Regions from separate parts of the Nocardia sp. NPDC051052 genome, predicted to be linked through region 1. Evidence: riboswitches for the same ligand, from Rfam matches in the RefSeq annotation. Region 1 holds a riboswitch; the other holds the start of a gene.
The links. Region 1 has a riboswitch for S-adenosylmethionine ahead of ACIBCN_RS33820 (bifunctional o-acetylhomoserine/o-acetylserine sulfhydrylase). Riboswitches for the same ligand answer to the same signal wherever they lie in the genome.
Positions count from the first base shown of each region.

Region 2: linked by a shared signal. The riboswitch ahead of ACIBCN_RS12465 (aminotransferase class V-fold PLP-dependent enzyme) and the one ahead of ACIBCN_RS33820 (bifunctional o-acetylhomoserine/o-acetylserine sulfhydrylase) in region 1 are both predicted to bind S-adenosylmethionine.

Region 1 is NZ_JBITFL010000012.1:25,918-30,125, reverse strand. Features, by position in the region: gene ACIBCN_RS33830 (MFS transporter) at 1-352, opposite strand, end outside; gene ACIBCN_RS33825 (TetR/AcrR family transcriptional regulator) at 480-1,199, shown strand; SAM riboswitch class IV at 1,251-1,361, shown strand; gene ACIBCN_RS33820 (bifunctional o-acetylhomoserine/o-acetylserine sulfhydrylase) at 1,455-2,792, shown strand; gene ACIBCN_RS33815 (homoserine O-acetyltransferase) at 2,789-3,949, shown strand; gene ACIBCN_RS33810 (TetR/AcrR family transcriptional regulator) at 3,988-4,208, opposite strand, start outside.
Region 2 is NZ_JBITFL010000003.1:458,581-462,788, forward strand. Features, by position in the region: gene ACIBCN_RS12455 (YbaK/EbsC family protein) at 1-53, shown strand, start outside; gene ACIBCN_RS12460 (flavin reductase family protein) at 241-792, shown strand; gene ACIBCN_RS12465 (aminotransferase class V-fold PLP-dependent enzyme) at 830-2,191, opposite strand; SAM riboswitch class IV at 2,239-2,352, opposite strand; gene ACIBCN_RS12470 (LysE family translocator) at 2,463-3,110, shown strand; gene ACIBCN_RS12475 (Pls/PosA family non-ribosomal peptide synthetase) at 3,441-4,208, shown strand, end outside.

The DNA of each region.
Region 1 (4,208 bases):
GCCCGGCGAACATCTCCGCGCCGTTCTGCGCGAGACCGGCAAGTGCCGACGCGGCGGCGAAACCGACCAGGCCGATGATGAACATCCGGCGTCGGCCCAGGTAGTCGGCCAGCCGACCGCCGAGCAGCAGCAGGCCGCCGAAGATCAGCGTGTAAGCGGTCAGCATCCACTGCTTGTTGCCGTCGCTGATGCCGAGATCCTGCTGGGCGAACGGCAGCGAGATGGTCACGATGGTGGCGTCCAGCACCACCATGAGCTGGGCCAATGCGATAACGCCGAGGGCGAACCAGCGCGCCGAACCGCCTCGTTTTTCAGATATTTCTACCGCTTGCGCAGTGTCGGTCACGGTCATCTCCTCATCGTTCGAACTCGGTGGCTATCCTGTCAGCAGGCGCCAATTGGCGTCAAGCGAAAAATGTCGTGATGCGACATTTGGCGGTTAATGACACGAAAACACTGGGTTTCGATAAGGTGGGAGCATGCTCGAGTCACCGACGCCGACGGGCGCGAGTGCCGCAGCGCAGACCACTGCGAGCGCCGCGACGAACGCCAACCCCGGCCTGCGCGAACGCAAGAAGCAGCAGACCAGGTTGCGGATCATCGAGATCGGCCTGAACTTGTGCGAAGCACAGGGTTTCGACGCGACCACGGTCGAGCAGATCGCCAATGCGGCCGACGTATCGCCGCGCACGATCAACCGGTACTTCGACAGCAAAGAGGACATCGTCCTCGGTCCGATCCAGGACTTCGGCCAGGCCGTGGCGGCGGCGCTGCGCCAGCTCCCGGTCACCGACAACGAACTGGAATCGCTGCGCACGGCGTTTCTGCAGGTGGTCGACCGAGCCGTCAGCGAACCCGGCGGCGGGCCGGTCTCCTTCCGGCAATTCCAGCAGATGCAGCGGATCGTGCGCAGCAGTCCCTCGGTCAGCGCGCGCAGCATCGAACACGCCGATAACAAGAACATCGCCATCGCCGAGGTGGTCGCCGAGCGGCTCGACAGCACGCCCTGCGCGCTCCCGGTGCGGCTGATTCTCGGCACCTGGCAGCTCATCGGTCACCTGGCCATGGAATGCGGCGAGAGCATGTTCGACTACGACGATCTGCACGAGGCCGCCGCGGCAGGCCGGAACTCCTTCACCGCGGCGTTCAAAGAGTTCTTCCGCGTCTGCGGCGGCGCGCGGACCAGCGCGTCCGGCTGAGTTCGACGACAGAATTCGGCCGCCGCTCGACGGCCGGTTATGATGCCCTCAGGTCATGAGTGCCAGCGCGAAGCCCCGGCTTGCTGGACGGCAACCCTCCAGCAGCGGTGGGGTGCTCCGGGTGATGACCGGGCTCTCGAAGGTCGAGAGCAAGCGCGCTTTCAGGAGGTTCCCGAAATGTGTTGTTGTCCTTCGCCTAAATCCCGATAACCCCCTGTAGTTCTGGCGAACAACCTTTTCCTTGGAGCAACGCTCATGAGTAATTCCACCCTGCCCGCGGCCGATATCGATCCCACCGCGCAGTGGTCCTTCGAGACCAAGCAGGTGCACGCGGGCCAGGCACCGGAAGCCACCACCGGCGCCCGGGCCCTGCCCATCTACCAGACCACCTCGTACGCCTTCCGCGATACCGATCACGCCGCGGCGCTGTTCGGCCTCGCCGAGCCGGGCAACATCTACACCCGGATCATGAACCCCACCCAGGACGTGGTCGAGCAGCGCGTCGCCGCGCTCGAAGGTGGTGTCGCCGCACTGCTGCTGGCCTCCGGACAGGCCGCGGAGACGTTCGCGATCTTGAACCTGGCGGCCTCGGGCGATCACATCGTGTCCAGCCCGCACCTCTACGGCGGCACCTACAACCTCTTCCACTACTCGCTGCCCAAGCTCGGCATCGAGGTGTCCTTCGTCGACGACCCCGACGACCTGGACCAGTGGCGGGCCGCGATCCGGCCGAACACCAAGGCGTTCTACGGCGAGACCATCGCCAACCCCAGCAGCGCTGTCTTCGACATCCCCGGTATCTCCGCCGTCGCGCACGAGGCCGGGCTGCCGCTGATCGTGGACAACACCGTTGCCACGCCGTACCTGATCCAGCCGCTGGCGCACGGCGCCGACATCGTCGTGCACTCGGCGACCAAGTACCTCGGCGGGCACGGTTCGGCGGTGGCGGGTGTGCTCGTCGACGGCGGCACCTTCGACTGGACGGTGACCGACGCGCAGGGACAGCCGCGCTTCCCCGGCTTCACCACCCCGGACCCGAGCTATCACGGCGCGGTGTTCGCCGACCTCGGCGCGCCCGCCTTCGCGCTCAAGGCGCGCGTGCAGTTGCTGCGCGACCTCGGCTCGGCGATCTCGCCGTTCAACGCGTTCCTGATCAGCCAGGGCATCGAGACGCTGAGCCTGCGGGTCGAGCGGCATGTCGCCAACGCCAAGGCGGTCGCCGAATTCCTGACCAACCAGCCCGACGTCACGAAGGTGATCTACGCGGGTCTGCCGACTTCGCCCTGGTACGAGCGGGCCAAGCAGCTGGCACCGAAGGGTCCCGGCGCGATCGTCGCCTTCGAACTGCGCGGCGGTGTCGATGCGGGCAAGAAGTTCGTCGACGGATTAGTCCTGCACAGCCATGTGGCTAACATCGGAGATGTGCGCTCCCTCGTGATTCATCCCGCGTCGACCACACATTCGCAGCTGACGCCCGACGAGCAACTGCTCGCCGGTGTCACGCCGGGTCTGGTCCGTTTGGCGGTGGGGATCGAGGGCATCGAGGACATTCTGAGCGACCTGCGTGCCGGTTTCGCGGCGGCGGCGACGTGACGGTGAGTACCGAACCGAGTTTCGCCCGTTCGTCCGGGGTGGCCCTGCCACCCCCGGACGGGCGGCTCGGCATCATCGCCATCGGAGACGTGAAGCTGGAAAGCGGCGCGGTCATCCCGCAGGTGCACCTCGCGGTGCAGCGGTGGGGCGAGCTCTCCCCCGCGCTGGACAACGTGGTGCTGGTCGAGCACGCGCTGACCGGCGACTCGCACGTGGTCGGCCACCCGGACGACATTCATCAGCTGCCCGGCTGGTGGGACGGGATGGTCGGGCCGGGCTGTCCGCTCGACACCGACAAGTGGTGTGTGATCGCGACGAACGTGCTCGGCGGCTGCCAGGGCAGCACCGGCCCTTCGACGCTGGCGCCCGACGGAAAGCCTTGGGGCGCACGGTTTCCGGATATCTCCATCCGCGACCAGGTGTCCGCCGAGGCGGCGCTGATGGACCGGCTCGGCATCGAGCGGCTTGCCGCGGTGGTCGGCGGGTCGATGGGCGGCATGCGGGTGCTGGAGTGGATGGTCGGCGCGCCGGACCGGGTCGGCTCCGCGCTGGTGCTGGCCGTCGGCGCCCGCGCCACCGCCGACCAGATCGGCACGCAGACCACCCAGATCGCGGCGATCAAGGCCGATCCGGACTGGCAGGGCGGCGATTATCACGACACCGATCGCGCCCCGATGGCCGGCATGGGCATCGCCCGGCGGATCGCGCACCTGACCTATCGCACCGAGGACGAGCTGGATCACCGGTTCGAGAACAGCGCGCAGGGCGCCGAGGATCCGTGGCGCGGCGGCCGGTACGCGGTGCAGAGCTACCTCGACCACCAGGCCGACAAACTCTGCGGGCGTTTCGATCCCGGCACCTACGTGCTGCTGACCGAGGCGATGAACCGGCACGACGTCGGGCGCGGACGCGGCGGCGTCCGAGCGGCGCTGGCCGCGACGCCGGTGCCGTGCGTGGTCGGTGGCGTCGACTCCGATCGGCTGTATCCGCTGCGCACGCAGCAGGAACTCGCCGAGGGATTGCCGGGCTGCGACGGACTCGAGGTCGTGCACTCGCGCGACGGACACGACGGGTTCCTCACCGAGGCCGCGGCGGTGTCCAAGTTGCTGACCGAGACGATGCGGTTGGCGCAGCAGAGCCGTCAGCCTGCCAACTGAATCCACTTCGAGCGCAGCGGTTTCCGCCGCGCGCGCGATCAATCGGCGGCGGGGGCGCCGACCAGCAGGCCGACGATGGCGTGGACGAATCCCTGGAGGCGTTCGCGCGGGTATTCGTCGGGCTCGCTGACCGCCAGCCTGCCGAGCATCTCGGCGACCTGTAGCAGCGAGTTGGTGAGCAGACCGGAATCCACTCCGGCCCAACGGGGTTCGAGCGCGGTGCCGATCCGCACCAGCGCTTCGGCCTGGTCGAAGATGC
Region 2 (4,208 bases), on a different contig from region 1:
CTTTCCACGAACTGGTCCGAATAACCGCAGGCCTCCCCCTAGACGTCGACTGACTCACACATCAGCCCAGCCGGCCTTTTTCTTTAACCCACCGCCACCACTGATCTCGCAAGCACATGGGTAACTCACCGGGCACCGGCTACCCCACCCCGTCCATACTGCCGGTCGCCAACGCCACCCTCACCCCACCTAAGTCTGGCCTAAATACGCGGAGAGGCGGGACGGCGTAGTTTTGGGCGGGTGACCGAAGCAGAACGGCCCGCCACGGATTTCCAGGTCCCTGATGATCTGAGCGGAATCACCGCCGAGCAATTCCGCGCCTCGATGCGCCACTATCCGGCGGGCGTCACCGTTGTCACGCTGAACTCTCCGAACGGCCCGATCGGCTTCACCGCGACGTCTTTCGCGTCGCTGTCGCTGGCGCCCCCGCTGGTGTCCTTCAACATCGCGCACACCTCTTCCAGCCTGACCGCTCTGCTCGATGCCGACTCCGTCGTCATCCATTTCCTCGGCGAACACCAGCACGACCTGGCTCAGCGTTTCGCCCGCACAGCTGCGGACCGTTTCACCGACCGCTCGCTGTGGACCACCCTCGACACCGGCGAACCGGTCCTGCACGGCACCCCCATCTGGCTGCGCGCCACCATCCACCAACTGATCCCGCTCGGCGACCACACCCTCGTCGTCGGCCTGGTGACCCGAGTCCACGACAACACCAACGAAACTCCCGCCGCCGCTCCCCTGCTCTACTACAACGGCCGCTACCACCGCCCGACCAAACTCGGCGACTGAGCGCGGTCGTCCAGGTCGGACGACCGCTATTGCCGGACTAGCCGACGAGGCAGGGCGCCGCGCCGATCGAGGCTTCGGAGGTGAACGGGCGGGTTTCGGGGGTGGGGTTCCAAAGTCCTTGCGTGGTGGCGTAGTTCCAGGCCGGGCCGGTGCGCACGAGGGTGGCGACGGCTTCGATGAGCCGGTCTACGTCGGCGAGGGTGGTGCCGAGGCCGATGCTGGCGCGGAGGGCACCGTCGAGGTCGAGGCGGGCGAGCAGCGGGTGCGCGCAGAAGCGGCCGTCGCGGACGCCGATGCCGTGTTCGGCGGAGAGGTAGGCGGCGACGTGGCCGGGGACGAAGCCGTCCAGGGTGAAGGCGACGATGCCGACCGTGTCGGGGGCGTCGTTCCAGATGCGCAGCAGGTTGACGCCGGGGATGGCGGCGAGGCCGTCGCGCAGTCGGTCGGCCAGGCGGTGTTCGTGCGCGGCGAGGGTGTCGGCGTCGATTCGACTGAGCGCGTCGCAGGCGGCGGCGAGTGCGGCGGCGCCGAGCACGTTGGGTGAACCGCCCTCGTGCCGCTGCGGCGCGGGCGCCCATTCGGCGCCGGTGGTGGTGACCTCACGGACCGCGCCGCCACCGGCCAGGTAGGGCTGCGCGGTGTCGAGCCAGTCGCGGCGGCCGACCAGCACGCCCGCGCCGAACGGCGCGTACAGCTTGTGCCCGGAAAACGCGAGGTAGTCGATGCCGGTGTCGCGCAGGCTGATTCGCCGGTGCGGCGCGAGCTGAGCGGCGTCGACGAGGATGCGGGCGCCGCACTGGTGGGCGATGGTGGCCAGGCGCTCCAGCGGCAGCACCTCGCCGGTGACGTTGGACGCGCCGGTGACCGCGAGCAGCGCGGCGGGCTTGCTACACAGCTCGGCGACCAACCGCCCGACGGTCTCCTCGACGGTGGCCGCGGCTTGCACGACGCGGCGGCCGTGCCTGGTCCACGGCAGGAAGTTGGCGTGATGCTCGATGTCGAGCACCACGGTGTCGCCGGGCACGCAGGACGCGAGCAGATTCAGCGAGTCGGTGGTGTTGCGGGTGAACACCACCACCTGGTCGTCGGTCGCGTCGAGGAAGCGGGTCACCGAACCGCGGGCCGCCTCGTAGCACTCGGTGGAGATCCGCGAGGCGTAGCCCGCGCCGCGATGCACGCTCGCGTAGAACGGCAGCAGTTGCTGTACCCGGTCGGTGACCTGGGCCAATGCGGGTGCGCTCGCGGCGTAGTCGAAGTTGGCGTAGGTGGTCGTCCCGCCCTGGACGAGGGGCACCTGGAGGTCGTCGCCGGATACCCGGGCGAGGGGGGCAGAGCTTACCCACCCCGCCGACTCCGCCGTCTGCCGTCCCCTGGCGTCCTGAGTTACCACAGCAGTCATCACGAAAATCCCGTCGGCTCTGGGACCCGCAATCAGACGATTCGTCGAGTCCGCGCTTGCCGCACCCGGTCGGGTGTCAGCCCGGTCGTCACCCGGAGCACCCCACCGCGGAGGAGGGTTGCCGACCAGCAAGCCGGGGCTGAACGCTGGTACTCATGACCTATCCCGAGATTGGCAGATGTCCCCCGGCGCTGTCAACCACGGCGCCGCCGCGTGTGTCGGCGGGCAATAAAGCGTTGCCAATTCGGCCGTTCTGAGTTCACATCGTGAGGTGTCACTTTCGCTGCTGATCAGCTTCATCGGCCTATGCGTCCTGCTGGCGCTCACGCCGGGGCCGGATTCGTTCCTGGTGCTGCGGTTCTCGCTGGTCGACGCGCGACCGGGCGTCGCGGCCGCGATCGGGTCGTCGCTGGGCGGGCTGCTGTGGGCGGTGGTGGTCGCCGCCGGCGTCGCCACGCTGCTCGAGCAGTCGGCGACGGCGTACCGCGCGCTCAAGCTGATCGGTGGAATCTACTTGGTGTACTTGGGTATTCGCGCGTTGCTCGAGCAACGGCGGCAGCGCAGGGCCGGCCAGGAATCCGACGGCGCCGCCGGCATCGCGAAGGCGGGCGGCGGCACCCGCGCATCGGTTCGCTCGGCGTTCACCGCGGGCGTTGTCTCGTGCATGTTCAACCCGAAAGTCGGCCTGTTCTATCTCGCCGTGCTGCCCCAATTCCTGACCGAGGTCACCTTCGCCAACACCCTCGCGCTCGGTGCCGTCGAATCGTCGATTGCGGCGGTCGCGATGGTGCTCCTGGCGCTGGCCGCCGCTCGCGCGGTCGCGCTGCTGCGCCGCCCGAGGATCCGGGATCGGCTCGAACTTGCCAGCGCCGCCATCCTGACCGCCCTCGGCGTCGGCACCGCCGCCTCCGCGGCGTGACCCGAAACGCCCTGAGCTGCAGGATCACCAGGCCGATGAGGGGAATCACACCGGGTTGAGCAGGTCGGTTCAGCGACCGCCCAGCGAACCCACCGGGTAACCCGCCCACCAGGCCTTGCTTCGGCGCGCCCGGCAGAAATCGCCACGACCTGCAACAACCCCGCCCGCGTTCTCCCGAGCGGCATCCGCGGCGGTGAGCAACAAACGTCGACAACCCCGAGTACCGTGGACAACTGGTCACCAGGGCGTTTGCCAACTGGTAACCCAGCTATGACACAAACAACACCAGGGAAGTGCGAGGCAGGTCGAATGGGAGGTGGGCAGGGCGTCATGCTCCAACCACAGGTTGATGTGACGGTTGACCCACTACTCCGGACCGCGCACACGCCGCAGGCCCGGACCCTCGTCGACATCCTGACCGCGACCGCGCTGACCCATCCGGACGCACCCGCCATCGATGACGGCCAGGTGGTGCTCAGCTACCTCGAACTCGTCGTCGAGATCGAGAAGACCATGGCCAGGCTCGCCACGGCGGGCGTGCGGCCGGGCGACCGGGTCGGCGTTCGGATGCCGTCGGGCTCCAGGGAGCTCTACCTGACCATCCTCGCCGTCCTGTACGCGGGCGCCGCGTATGTGCCGGTCGACGCCGACGACCCGGACGAGCGAGCCCAGCTGGTCTTCGGCGAGGCTCAGGTCACCGCGATCGTCACCGCGGCGGGCATCGCGACGACGCCGGCGGGAATCCGTGCCGCAGCGGACAATCCGGCCGACGCGAGCACCAGCACGCTGCCGACCCCCACCGACGACGCCTGGATCATCTTCACCTCCGGCTCCACCGGAACGCCGAAAGGTGTTGCGGTGACTCATCGCAACGCCGCCGCGTTCGTGGACGCCGAGGCCCGCCTGTTCCTGCCGGATGCCCCGATCGGTCCCGGTGACCGGGTGCTCGCCGGACTCTCCGTCGCCTTCGACGCCTCCTGCGAGGAAATGTGGCTGGCCTGGCGCAACGGCGCCTGCCTCGTCCCCGCCCCGCGCGACCTGGTCCGCACCGGCGCCGATCTCGGCCCATGGCTGGTGCGGCGCGAAATCAGCATCGTG